Regions from separate parts of the Aeromonas molluscorum genome, predicted to be linked through region 1. Evidence: predicted binding sites of a transcription regulator. Region 1 holds the regulator's gene; each other region holds the start of a gene.
What was found. Region 1 encodes LexA, which represses DNA repair genes until DNA is damaged. Its sites were predicted from a motif close to ANCTGTNTNNNNANACAGNT; they were not measured.
Positions count from the first base shown of each region.

Region 2: a site for LexA is predicted at 2,720-2,739, ahead of dinB (DNA polymerase IV). Genes of this name have one in related genera too.
Region 3: a site for LexA is predicted at 1,567-1,586, ahead of ACSMDR_RS02215 (DUF4250 domain-containing protein). Genes of this name have one in related genera too.

Region 1 is NZ_JBPQCY010000002.1:43,605-47,832, reverse strand. It holds gene ctaD (cytochrome c oxidase subunit I) at 1-507, opposite strand, end outside; gene coxB (cytochrome c oxidase subunit II) at 519-1,589, opposite strand; gene lexA (transcriptional repressor LexA) at 1,829-2,458, opposite strand; gene plsB (glycerol-3-phosphate 1-O-acyltransferase PlsB) at 2,662-4,228, shown strand, end outside.
Region 2 is NZ_JBPQCY010000002.1:965,838-970,065, reverse strand. It holds gene ACSMDR_RS15150 (methyl-accepting chemotaxis protein) at 1-1,596, opposite strand, end outside; gene dinB (DNA polymerase IV) at 1,659-2,717, opposite strand; gene ACSMDR_RS15140 (hypothetical protein) at 2,890-3,081, shown strand; gene nqrM ((Na+)-NQR maturation NqrM) at 3,156-3,380, opposite strand; gene ACSMDR_RS15130 (FAD:protein FMN transferase) at 3,390-4,228, opposite strand, start outside.
Region 3 is NZ_JBPQCY010000001.1:463,627-467,854, reverse strand. It holds gene ACSMDR_RS02225 (fumarate hydratase) at 1-720, shown strand, start outside; gene ACSMDR_RS02220 (cell division inhibitor) at 1,063-1,542, opposite strand; gene ACSMDR_RS02215 (DUF4250 domain-containing protein) at 1,774-1,974, shown strand; gene ACSMDR_RS02210 (glycogen/starch/alpha-glucan phosphorylase) at 2,402-4,228, shown strand, end outside.

The DNA.
Region 1 (4,228 bases):
CCCCATGATGTGGATGGAAAAGACAAACAGGGCCGTGCTGTCAGGAGAGTAGTGGGTCGAGAGCGGTGCATAGAAGGTCCAACCGAAGTTGGGCCCACCTCCCTCTGTGAACAGCGACCCCAGCAGGATCAGAAAAGCGAATGGCAGTATCCAGAAGCTCCAGTTGTTCATGCGGGGCAGCGCCATGTCCGGTGCCCCGATCATCATTGGGATCATCCAGTTGGCCAGCCCGGTGAACGCAGGCATGACGGCGCCAAATACCATCACCAGGCCGTGAACCGTGGTCATCTGGTTGAAGAAGGCGGGTTCAACGAGCTGTAATCCCGGCTGAAACAGCTCGGCCCGGATCACCATGGCCATGGCTCCCCCGGTCAAAAACATGGTGAAACTAAACCAGAGATAGAGGGTTCCAATATCCTTGTGATTGGTTGTCAGCAACCAGCGCAGCAAGCCCCTGGGCTTGTAGCCATGTTCTGTCTGATGATCGACATCCGTGACGACACTCATCTTGCTCTCTCCTACCTGGATTTTTCCTTGAGGAAGGCATCTATATCCTTGGCCTGCACCTCATCGCCCTTGTTATTGCCCCAGGCGTTGCGCTCATAGGTGATCACGGCTGACAGCTCCTGCAGGCTTAGCTGGTTGGCAAAGGCCTGCATGGCCGTTCCTGGTTTGCCGTGCAACACTCGCTCCAAATGGTCTGCCTTGGGTCCCATGGCAATCGGACTGCCTTTAAGAGAGGGGAAGGCGCCCGGTACCCCCTCGCCATTGGCCTGGTGACAGGCGGCGCAGTGACCGATATAAATCTTCTCGCCAAGCTTCATCAATTCGTCCCGACTCATGGTCATGGCCAGCAGTTTCTGCTCCTGCTCTTTGGCCGCCAGCTGCTCGGTTCGGGTCTTGCTCAACCACTGATTAAACTCGTCCTCAGGCTTGGCGATCACCACTATGGGCATGAAACCATGTCCCTTGCCGCACAACTCGGCACATTGGCCGCGATAGATACCGGGTTCATCAATACGGGTCCATGCCTCGTTGATGAAGCCTGGGTTGGCATCCTTCTTCACCGCGAAAGCGGGCACCCACCAGGAGTGGATCACATCCTGAGAGGTGATGAGAAAACGTACCTTCTTGCCAGTGGGCAGCACCAGGGGGCGATCCACCTCGAGCAAATAGTTCTCCCCCTTGCTGCGCTTGCTGTCGATCTGCGCCTGGGGTGTCGCCAGCAAGCTGTAATACTCGACCTCGTCATCGAAGTAGCGATAGTGCCACTTCCATTGCGACCCCGTGACCTGCACCGTCAGGTCGGCATCCGCTGTGTCTTCCATCGCGATCAAGGTGCGGGTGGCCGGAATGGCCATGCCAATAAGGATAAGGAAAGGGATCAAGGTCCAGAGGATCTCGACCTTGGTACTCTCGTGAAAGTGGGCGGCTTTAGCGCCTTTATCCTGCCGGTGGTGCCAGATGGCCCAAAACATGACGCCGAAGACTATCAAGCCTATCAAGGCACAGATGATGAGAATGGTCATGTGCAGATCATAAACGTTGCGACTGACGGCGCTGACGCCTTCCGTCATGTTGAAGCGCATGCTATTGCCGAGCGCAACACCGCTCCAGACACATAGAAAGATTGAGAGAGTAATCAGGACTCTTTTCACTCTGCCCCCATTTTTAGCGCTGCCCTGTCGGGCATTTCTTCCCTGAGATTGGTCTTTGGTGCCAATCAACAGGTTAAGTAAAGCAGCAAATGAGGATGTGTGAAAAAAGTGTTAAAAAAGAATTTAAGAAAACAGGCGGGAATAACAAGGCCCCTCGACGGGGCCCGGGGCTACATCCAGTCGGCGTTGCGGATCACGCCAACTGCCAACCCCTCTATGGTGAGATGTTGGCTCGCCAGATCGACGGCGATAGGTTGCAGCTCTTCATTTTCGGGGAGCAGCCACACCTGGCTACCTTTGCGCTGGAAACGCTTGACGGTGACATCCTCATCAAGACGCGCCACGACTACTTGACCGTTGCGTACCTCTTGGGTCTTGTGTACTGCGAGCAGATCACCGTCCATGATACCTATGTTCTTCATACTCATGCCCTGCACGCGCAGCAGGAAGTCGGCTCTTGGGTGAAACAGGGCGGGATCGACTTGATAGTGACTCTCGATATGCTCCTGAGCCAGGATGGGTTCACCCGCGGCCACCTTACCGATGAGCGGTAGACCCTGATCTTCGTTCGCCGCCGCCTCAACATCGTCGAGCAAAAGACGAATGCCACGGGAAGTGCCAGGTAGTATCTCTATGGCTCCCTTCTTGGCCAAGGCTTTTAGATGCTCTTCAGCAGCATTGGCCGACTTGAAGCCGAGTTTCTGGGCGATCTCGGCGCGCGTCGGCGGCATGCCGGTCTCGCTCATGTTGGCCTTGATGAGATCCAGCACCTGAGCCTGGCGGGGAGTAAGGGGTTTCATAAGATTGGCACCTGTTTTTTTATACAGCACACTGGCAGTATATACAGTGTGTTGACCAAGGCAAGGTTCGACTGACAATTGTCGCACTCTCGACCTAAATAACCCGGTTCCCGCCCTCGGACGTGGACTCATCGTACCTCTCGGCGACAAGCACAACATGATTTGCTATGCTCACGCCGCCTTTTTTTGGAGAGCAGACGCATATGTCCCTTGGGCAGAGAATTTCCAGAGCCATACTGCAATGGCCGGTCAGTGGCTTGGTCAATCACAAGAGCCTGCCGGAAAACCCCATCACAGAGCTCGACCTGGACCCGGCCAGACCCATAGTCTATGCCCTGAAAACCAGTTCAATTACCGATCTGCTGACGCTTCAGCAGTGCTGTGAAGATCTCGGCCTGCCAGGCCCCTTCACTCCCCTTGCTTTGGGAGGAAAAACCGTCCCTCGTTACGTCTGCCTCGACCGGCCACCGCCTCTGTTTGGCGCACGCAGCAAGCCACTTCCCTTCCTGCAAGAGTTTCAGCAGTTGCTGGATCTGCACAAGCTTGATAGCGGGCTGGACGTGCAGATAGTGCCCATCACCCTGTTCTGGGGCCGTGCCCCGGGCCGTGAAGGAGAGGAAGCCTCCGGCTGGAACATCATCAGTAGCCTGGCGCCCAACCGGCTCAAGAAGGCGCTGATCGTGATCCTCAAGGGCCGGGAAAACCTGGTGCGCTTCTCGCCACCGCTCTCCCTGCGCCAGATGGCTGACAAACATGGAACTGATGAGGCCATCGCCCACAAGCTGGCGCGTGTCGCTCGCATCCACTTCAGTCGCCAGCAACTGGCTGCGACCGGCCCCAAGTTGCCTAATCGCACCCTGTTATTCAGACAGCTACTGGACTCCGGGGTCATCCAGCAAGCCATAGAGGAAGAGGCCGAGCGCGATAATATCAGCCTCGACAAGGCGCAGAAACGCGCCCATGACTACATGGATGAAATTGCCTCTGACTTCTCTTATCGGCTAATCCGGTTGGGGGAGAGCTTCCTCGGCTGGTTGTGGAACAAGCTCTACCGCGGCCTTTCGGTCAATGGCGCTGAAAAGGTGCGTCAACTGGCCCAGGAGGGTCATGAGATTGTCTACGTACCCTGCCATCGCAGTCACATGGACTATCTGCTGCTCTCCTATGTCATCTACCACCAGGGCATGGTGCCGCCTCATATCGCCGCCGGCATCAACCTCAACTTCTGGCCGGCGGGTCCCTTGTTCCGACGTGGCGGCGCCTTCTTCATTCGCCGTACCTTCAAGGGCAACCCCCTCTACAGCACAGTGTTCCGTGAATACCTCAATCTGCTGTTTGCCAAGGGCTATTCGGTGGAATTCTTCACTGAGGGCGGACGTTCGCGCACAGGTCGCCTGCTGCCCCCCAAGACAGGCATGCTGGCTATGACGCTGCAAGCCATGATGCGTGGCCTGGACAGGCCGGTGACCCTGGTGCCCGTCTATCTTGGCTACGAGCATGTGATGGAGGTAAATACCTACCATAACGAGCTCAAGGGCAGTCGCAAGGAGAAGGAGAGCTTCCTGCAAGTGCTGGGCATACTGCGCAAGCTGCGCAATTATGGTCGCGGCTTCGTCAACTTTGGCGAACCACTGACCCTCAATGGCTATCTCAACGAGCATGTGCCCGAATGGAAGGCTGACATTGGCCAGGAAGAACGCCCAGACTGGATGGCACCCACTGTCACCCAGCTGGCCGATTTACTGATGATCCGCATCAATGATGCCGCCG
Region 2 (4,228 bases), 920 kb from region 1:
CTCCGGCTTGGCATCGCTGATGACGGTCATCAGCCTGGCCATGGCAACCTGGGTATCGGCCACGACAAACTTGCCCTCCTGGGCGGCACTGTCCGCCTCGTCGGCCGCCGCGACCGCCGCCTTGGCATGGCCTGAGACCTGCAACGCCGTGGCACTGAGCTCCTCGAAGGCGGTAGCCACCAGATCCACTTCCTGATACTGAGCCTGCATCCCCTCGCTGGTGCTGTCGGCGACCTCGGCGGCCTGGGTGGCGCTGGCGCGAGTGCCGCCTACTGTGGTGATGATGTCACCCATGGTGATCTGCAACTTGTTGAGGAAACGGTTGAAACCATCGGCCAGCTCGCCAATCTCGTCGCTGCGCTGAATATCGATACGCTGCGTGAGATCCCCCTCCCCGGAGGCGATGTCATTGAGGCGGGCTACCACGGCGCGAATGGGCGCCACTATGCGATGAGCCATCCACCAGATAAACAACAGCGCAGCCAAGGTTATCAGGCCGCCTACCCCAAGCTGGGACCAGATGCTGCGCTTTGCCTGGGTCGTCAGCTCGCTTTGCAGCTGGCTGGCCGATGCAAGCACCACGGCCCGTGGCAGATCGATATAGATACCCCAGCGCTGGGAAGTGCCTCTCATGGTCACAGGCATGAAGCTCTGCAGAGTGCGGCCATCCTGGCTCCATTGAGTGAGCGGTTGGCCCGCATCGAGCCAGCCGGTGAGCATGCTCATCAACCCCTGAAACTGCGCACCAGGGGCCTTGCCTGGGGTGATGTCGAAACCGGCGGCACCGGCGACCCGACCACCGTGGCTGAGCAGCAGTATCCGCCCCTGGCCCTGATAGAGGGTCTGATCCATCTCGGCCACCAGGGCCTGCAGCTTGGCCAACGAGATATCCATGCCCACCATGCCGAGCAACTTGCCCTCTTCAAGCAGAGGGGTGGTCACCGAGGTCATCAACACCTCTTGATTGCCAACTTCGTCGAGATAGGGTTCGAGCAGGCAAATGCTCTGATCACGCAGGCTGCAACGATACCATTCGTTCTTGGGAGTACCAGATTCGTCCGGGCTGGCATCATTCAAGGTGGCTTCGTTCATTACCTCCAGGCTCACCTTGTCACCCACATGGGCCCAGTAGCTGGAAAAGCGCCCCTTGTCATTCGAGCCAAGGTCCGTCGATCCCTGATAGTTGGCATCCTCGCCATCGAGCTGATCGGGCTCAAAAATGGCATAGGCTCCCAACAGATTGGGAGAGTGCATGACCGCATTGTGCAGTTGCTGATTGACGGCCCCGCGCAGCGCCTCGGAGTGGATGAAGTTGTCACTGGCATTCTGGCGCTGGAACAATAGGCTCTGGGCCAGCAAGGTGGCCCGGAAATAGGCCTCGTCCAGATAGCTGGTCACCCGGGCCGACTGCTCGGATCCCATGGCTTGCATCCAGCGGGTAGCCGCGAGTTCGGCCTCTGCCGTGGTGGAGGTCATGACCTCATCCTGCATGCGGGATGCGTTGTAAAGGGAGGAGACCACCAGCGTGGCGGCACAGAGCAACAGGGAACAACCCGCAATCAGGGTAATCCGGCCCTGCACTGAGAGAGAGAACATGCGAAACATCCTTTTAATGCAGTTATCTTCAAGTTATCGGTGGCAACAACAAAAACTTAACCTCAACTGTCGAGATCCAGACTAAGTTGATTCACTTCCCCCTCCTTTGGCAAGCCCACCACTAAACCAAGGAGCCGTATGGGTTTTCCTTCCGCCCGAACCAGCCCCTCATGGAGCAGATCATGGAACAGGGGAGCCGAATACCCCCCATGGCTGCGATAGACGGTGGTCTGCTGGAAATCGGCAAACTTGAGCTTGATCCCCTGCCCCATGATCTGATCCCGCGGACAGCGTTCACCAAACCGCAGCTCCAGCTCAGGGATGAGCCGGGTCAGTACGGCCCAGCAGGCCGACTCGTCATACACATCGGCGTCCAGGGTCGTCTCCACCCCGATGCTTTTGCGCACCCGGGTCGCCTGGACCTGGCTGTCATCACGGCCCCAGATACGATCCGCCAGCATCACACCAAGCTTGCCAAAACGCCCCTTGAGATCCTCTTCCGGCAGCTGACGCGCATCTTCGCACAGGTAGAGCCCTTGCAACTCGAGCCGCTCCGCCGTCTTGCGTCCTATCCCCGGGATCTTGCCAAGGGGTAGCAGGCGCACAAAGTCGTCCACATCCTGAGGGGCAATAACAAAGAGGCCGTCCGGTTTGCGCCGCTCGCAGGCCAGCTTGGCCAGAAACTTGTTGGGGGCTACCCCGGCCGAGGCAGTCAGCCCCAGCTCACTCTGGATGGCAGCCCGGATCTGCTCGGCCATCAGGGTGGCACTGCCGCCGCAATGGGCGCTGTCGGTGACATCCAGATAGGCTTCATCCAGGGAGAGCGGCTCAACCAGCTCGGTGTAGCGGCGAAAGATGGCCTGGATCCGGGTCGAGGTCTCTTTATAAAGCGCCATGCGCCCCGGCAGCAACACCAGCGGGGGACAGAGCTTGCGTGCCAGGGCGGTCGGCATGGCGGAGCGCACCCCGAAGCGGCGTGCCACGTAGTTGCAGGTGGAGATGACGCCGCGCCTGTCGGCCGAGCCGCCGATGGCCAGCGGCACCTCGCGCAGGGCCGGGTTCTCGCGCATCTCGACGGCGGCGAAGAAGCAATCCATATCGATGTGAATAATCTTGCGCATGGCACTGTACAAATAAACAGTTAATGTTGACATCTTACCCCAGCGTCAGGATCTAGACCAGATGGGTGTAGTTCGGGATCAGGCTGCTACGATTTCGACTAGTCTACAAGACTCGAAAGACGACGGATCTGGAGGTGATATGCGCAGAGGATGGAGATATAGGGGGCTAGTCTTGGGGTTATTGCTCTGGCCTATGCTGGGGAGTGCCAAGCAGCATCCTACCGCCGAGTGCCGCTGGCTGCACGACAGGATAGCCACGCTCAAGCAGGCCATTGCCAAGGGCGATACCCTGGGCACTCAGGAAGAGCTTGCCCGTTGGCTGCAGGAGTACAAGAGAAAACAGTGTCGCCAATACGACTACTGACGATGCCAAGAGACGGCCTCCATGGCCAGCCTCAAGCAAAAATAAGGCCATCCCGAGGGATGGCCTTATGGCAATCAGATGATCCTGTGCTCTTCGAGCATCTTGCGGCGGGCCTCTTCCTTGGCCATCTTCTTCTTGCGATTGTCACAGGGATCAGGGCAGTCGCATGCCTTCTCGATACCCACTGAGCCCAGGCCACCACAGGAGCCCGAGATGCTCTTCTTCTGGAAGATATAACCGATGGCCATACCGACCACCACCAACAGAAACACCGCGAAGGTGATCAGAAAAATCTGCATATAGATTCCTTACTTAGCATCACGGGTCAGGAATGGCTTGAAGGCGGGAGAGTAACGCTCGTCAAACCCTTCATCCGTCTTGGTCACCATGAAGATGGCCAAGCCTTTTTCGGTTGCATAGGCCATGCCCTTCTCGGGGCCCATCACCGTCAGCGCCGTGGCCAGCCCATCTGCCGTCATGCAGGAGGGATGGACCACAGTCACCGAGACCAGCCGATGATGAATGGGTTTGCCGGTGGCGGGATCTATGGTGTGGGAGAAACGCTGTCCATCCATCTCGTAATAGTTACGATAATCCCCCGAGGTGGCGACCCCGTTGTCACCGACCTGGATCACTTCCTGCACCGAACCCACATTGGCGGTTGGCTTCTCGATGGCGACTCGCCAGGGGTGACCCTTGCCGTTGACGCCATTGATACGCAGCTCGCCGCCGATCTCGACCAGATAGTTGCGCGACCCCTTGGCTTCCAGGTACTCGGCGACCTTGTCCACCCCGAACCCCTTGGCAATGGAGGAGAGATCCACATAGAGATCCGGGATGTCCTTTTGCAAGGTATCGGCATCGGCAGAGGTGATCACGTGCAGATTGCCCAGGCCCGTCTTTTGGCGAGTCTGGCTGATCAACTCATCGGATGGCACCTTGGTCGGCTTTGCATCCGGACCAAAGCCCCACAAATTGACCAGAGGACCCACTGTCACATCCAGCGCGCCCCGGGTCTCACGGCCCAGATGCAGGGACTCGGTGACCACGCGGGCGGTGTCGCGAGAGACCACAATCGGCGTCGAGGTGCGAGCCTGATTGAAGCGGGACAGTTCGGATTCGGGTCTGTAGGTGGACATCTGATCGT
Region 3 (4,228 bases), on a different contig from region 1:
GTGGTGATGATCCCCAACTGCGCCGCCACCCGCCATGTTCACTTCGAACTCGATGGCACTGGCCCTGCCGAATTGGCTGCACCTTCACTGGCCGACTGGCCCGAGATCACCTGGGAAGTGGGCGACAATGTGCGCCGGGTCAATGTGGATACGGTGACTCGTGATGAGATAGCTACCTGGCAGAGCGGCGAAACCGTGCTGCTCTCTGGCAAGATCCTGACCGGACGCGACGCCGCCCACAAGCGCATCGCCGACATGTTGAAAAACGGCGAAGGTCTGCCAGAGGGGGTCGATTTCACCAACCGCTTCATCTATTACGTCGGCCCGGTAGATGCTGTGCGTGACGAAGTGGTCGGCCCGGCGGGCCCTACTACCTCGACCCGGATGGACAAGTTTACCGAGATGATGCTGGGCGAGACGGGGCTTATCGGCATGATAGGCAAATCGGAACGCGGTCCGGCAACGGTCGAGAGTATTCGCCAGCACAAAGCCGTCTATTTGATGGCCGTTGGTGGTGCTGCCTATTTGGTGGCCAAGGCCATCAAGAAGGCTCGGGTCGTCGCCTTTGCCGACCTTGGCATGGAGGCCATCTATGAATTCGAGGTGGAGAACATGCCGGTCACTGTGGCCGTGGATGCCAGTGGCAACAATGTCCACGAGACTGGCCCGGCCATCTGGTCAGCCAAGATTGCCGAGCTCGACGGCAAGCTATCTTCCTGAGCCATAAAAGAAGCGCCGGCCAGGTTTATCAGCACATGACCTGGCACGCGCATCAGCTTAAACGGCGGCCCCAGGGCCGCCGTTTTACTTTGACAAGATGTCGGTGTTAGCGTTCATCAGCCAATCTGCTCTCCTCTATTTCCGAGGATGAAACGCACTGTCACTGACAGGGCTGAGAAAATTGAACCCCGGCGTCCCAGCCCCAGCAAAACGACCGCTAACGGAACGCACAACACTATTACAGGGCTGGCAGCTCATGGCTTTCATCATGACAGCGGTCAGGCTGAACCCGATAGTGAGACTCCAACGGGCAGCATGCCGTTGTCTCGTCCCTACGAAGAGTCAGTGGTTGAGGTAGATATCTTGCCCTGCATAGTGCACGGCCTTGTCGGTGGCGCTCTGAGCATGAAAATAGTGAGTTAGCACCCCATGGTGCTGGCTCAGGTGATGCAATCGACCTGTGTCCAGACTGATGGTTTCCGGTAACCAGGTCAGCACTGCGGCACAGCGGCTCTGACTGAGGGCTTGTTCCAGGGTGCGCTGCCAGTTCTTTATCTTGTGACCATGGACAACCAGCACATGGGCTGGATTGATGCCGTTGGCTTGCAGTTGTGCCGCAATCGGCAGGCCCGGGGGGGCTATCAGCAGGATCCAGCCTTTTGCCGCTTGGCTCGCCTGGCTCAGTGCGCCCAGCAGTTGCGAGCTATTGAACTCGGCCCCCGAGGCTGGGGAACTTGGCCGGCGACTCAGATAGCGGGTCGGCCAGGGTTGGGTCAGTCCGGCGATAAGGGGAGCAAGAGGGCGGCTCATTGGCTGGTTCATCTGCGTTTCCTGTATGAATTACCACGCTGTATATGTATACAGTAGTTGTATCTAGTCCCTCAGACAAGTCATTTGTGCTCAAAAATGTGACGCAGATATCCAGGTGAATTCATAACATTTTGATATGTATGTTTTTTATTTTTTTTACTCAGGGGTGTGGATTGTATGAAAAATGGACAGGGCTGCGATAAAGGGCCATGGTTATACAGTGTTTAACAGAGGAGCTGAACCATGGATGCCAGTACTTTGCAGCGCCTAGATGCCAATATCTTGCTAGGCATAGTCAATGAGAAGCTAAGGCTCGAATGCGACAATCTCGATGAACTGCTTGCTTACTACGACATGAGCGAGGATCAGCTTGCCACCCGCCTGCAGCAGATTGGTTATCAATATGACGGTGTCAGCAACCAGTTTAAATCCGGGCTGTTGTGAGTCCGGTTTAAATTCGGTTAACTCGTCGGGATAAAGCAGCCGCCTATTGGGCGGCTGTTTTTGCAATCTGGCGGGTGACAGTTGATGGCGTTGAATTGAAAACGATTTCAAGCGTTTGACTATTTTCAGATATTTTCAAGCCATCAAAAATCCATGCAAGCTCTGAAAACCTATTCACGATTTTTATTTTTTGATTTACTTATAACTTAATGAAATTAAATGGTTTTTGTGTTTTTTGTGGAAGGGTGTCAGGAAAGGGTTTTCATGGCGAAACTGTCATTCTCATACATTAAACTGTGACTTGCGTTAACTTTTCTGGCAACGTCATTAGCTAGTATGCCCACGCCGGAACATATTCTCAGATAACAATAATCCCGGTCCCTGGCGGGTAATCAAATTATTATTAAGTAACGAAGGAAACAGCGTTATGGCTACCAAGAAGAAGACAGAGCTGGACCTGCAACTGAACAAGGATCAGCTCAAGGCGAGCATAGTGCGCCATCTGCGCTCGACATTGGGCACCAGCGAGCAGAAAGCCTCACCTCAAGCCTGGTGGAAGGCAACCGCCGCCGCCGTCAATGAGCAGGTCTACGAACGGCTGACCCGCACCCAGCAGACTCATTTCAACAAAGATACCCGAGCTATCCACTACTTCTCGGCCGAATTCCTGATGGGGCGGCTGACCTCCAACAACCTGCACAACCTATCCCTTTATAGTGTGTGTGAAGAGGCGCTGCGCGAGCTGGGTCTGGAGCTGACCGACCTGTGCGAGCAGGAGCCTGACATGGCGCTCGGCAACGGTGGTCTGGGTCGACTCGCCGCCTGTTTCATCGATTCCCTCGCGACCCTGAACTACCCGGCGGTGGGTTATGGCCTGCACTATGAGCACGGTCTGTTTCGCCAGGAGATCCAGGATGGTCGCCAGATTGAGCGCCCGGACTCCTGGCGTGAATATGGCAACCCCTGGGAGATCTGCCGTCCCGAGTCGGTGCAGGAGATCCCCCTGTATGGCTACGTCGAGACGGTCTTTGGCGACAAGGGTGGCCTGAAGAAGGTGTGGCATGCCGGTCGCAAGATCAAAGGAGTGCCTTGGGATATTCCCGTGGTCGGGTTCGGCGGTCACACCGTCAACATATTGCGGTTGTGGGAGTCTCGTGCCTCTGAGTTCTTCGATTGGGATGTGTTCAACGCAGGGGGCTATGTCGACTCCCAGGCCGAGAAGGCCCAGGCCGAGACCATCTCCAAGGTGCTTTACCCCAATGATGAGACGGATGCGGGCAAAGAGCTGCGCCTGATCCAGCAGTACTTCTTCTGCGCCTGCTCCATCAAGGACATCATGCGCCGCTACAAGCGGGTGCATGGCAGTGACTTCAGCAATTTTGCCGCGCAAATTGCCATTCAGCTCAACGATACCCACCCGACCGTGGCCATCCCTGAGTTGATGCGGGTGCTGGTGGATGAGGAAGACTTGAATTGGGATGCCGCCTGGGCCATCTGCTATCAGGTCTTCTCCTACACCAACCACACCTTGCTGCCAGAAGCCCTGGAGAAGTGGAGTGTCAGTCTGTTCGAGAAGGTGCTGCCCCGCCATCTCGAGATCATCTACGAGATCAACGCCCGCTTCCTCGGCGATCTGGTCGAAGCCAAGTGGCCGGGTGATGATGTCATCAAGGCCAAACTCTCCATCATCGAAGAGGGGGAGGTGCGCAAGGTGCGCATGGGCAATCTCTGTGTCATCGGCTCTGCCAAGGTCAACGGCGTGGCCGAGATCCACTCCAAGCTGGTGAAAGAGGATCTCTTCCCCGAATTTGCCGCCCTCTGGCCTGATAAAATGTGCAATGTCACCAACGGGGTCACCCCGCGTCGCTGGCTGCTTGCCTGTAACCCGGAGCTCGCCGCCCTCTATGACGAGGTGGTGGGCAAGGAGTGGCCTCTGCAGCTGGACAAATTACGCGGCGTGGTCAAGTTTGCCGACGACAAGGCGTTCCAGCAGCAGTTCATGACCATCAAGCGTCATAACAAGGAAAAGCTGGTCAAGGTGATCAAGGCCGAGACCGGGATCGAGGTGGATGCCAATGCCATCTTCGATATCCAGATCAAGCGCCTGCATGAGTACAAGCGTCAGCAGCTGAATCTGATCCACATCATGGCGCTCTATCGTCGTCTGCTGGCCAATCCGGACTATGACATGCACCCAAGGGTGTTCATCTTCGGATCCAAGGCGGCCCCTGGCTACAAGCTGGCCAAAGACATC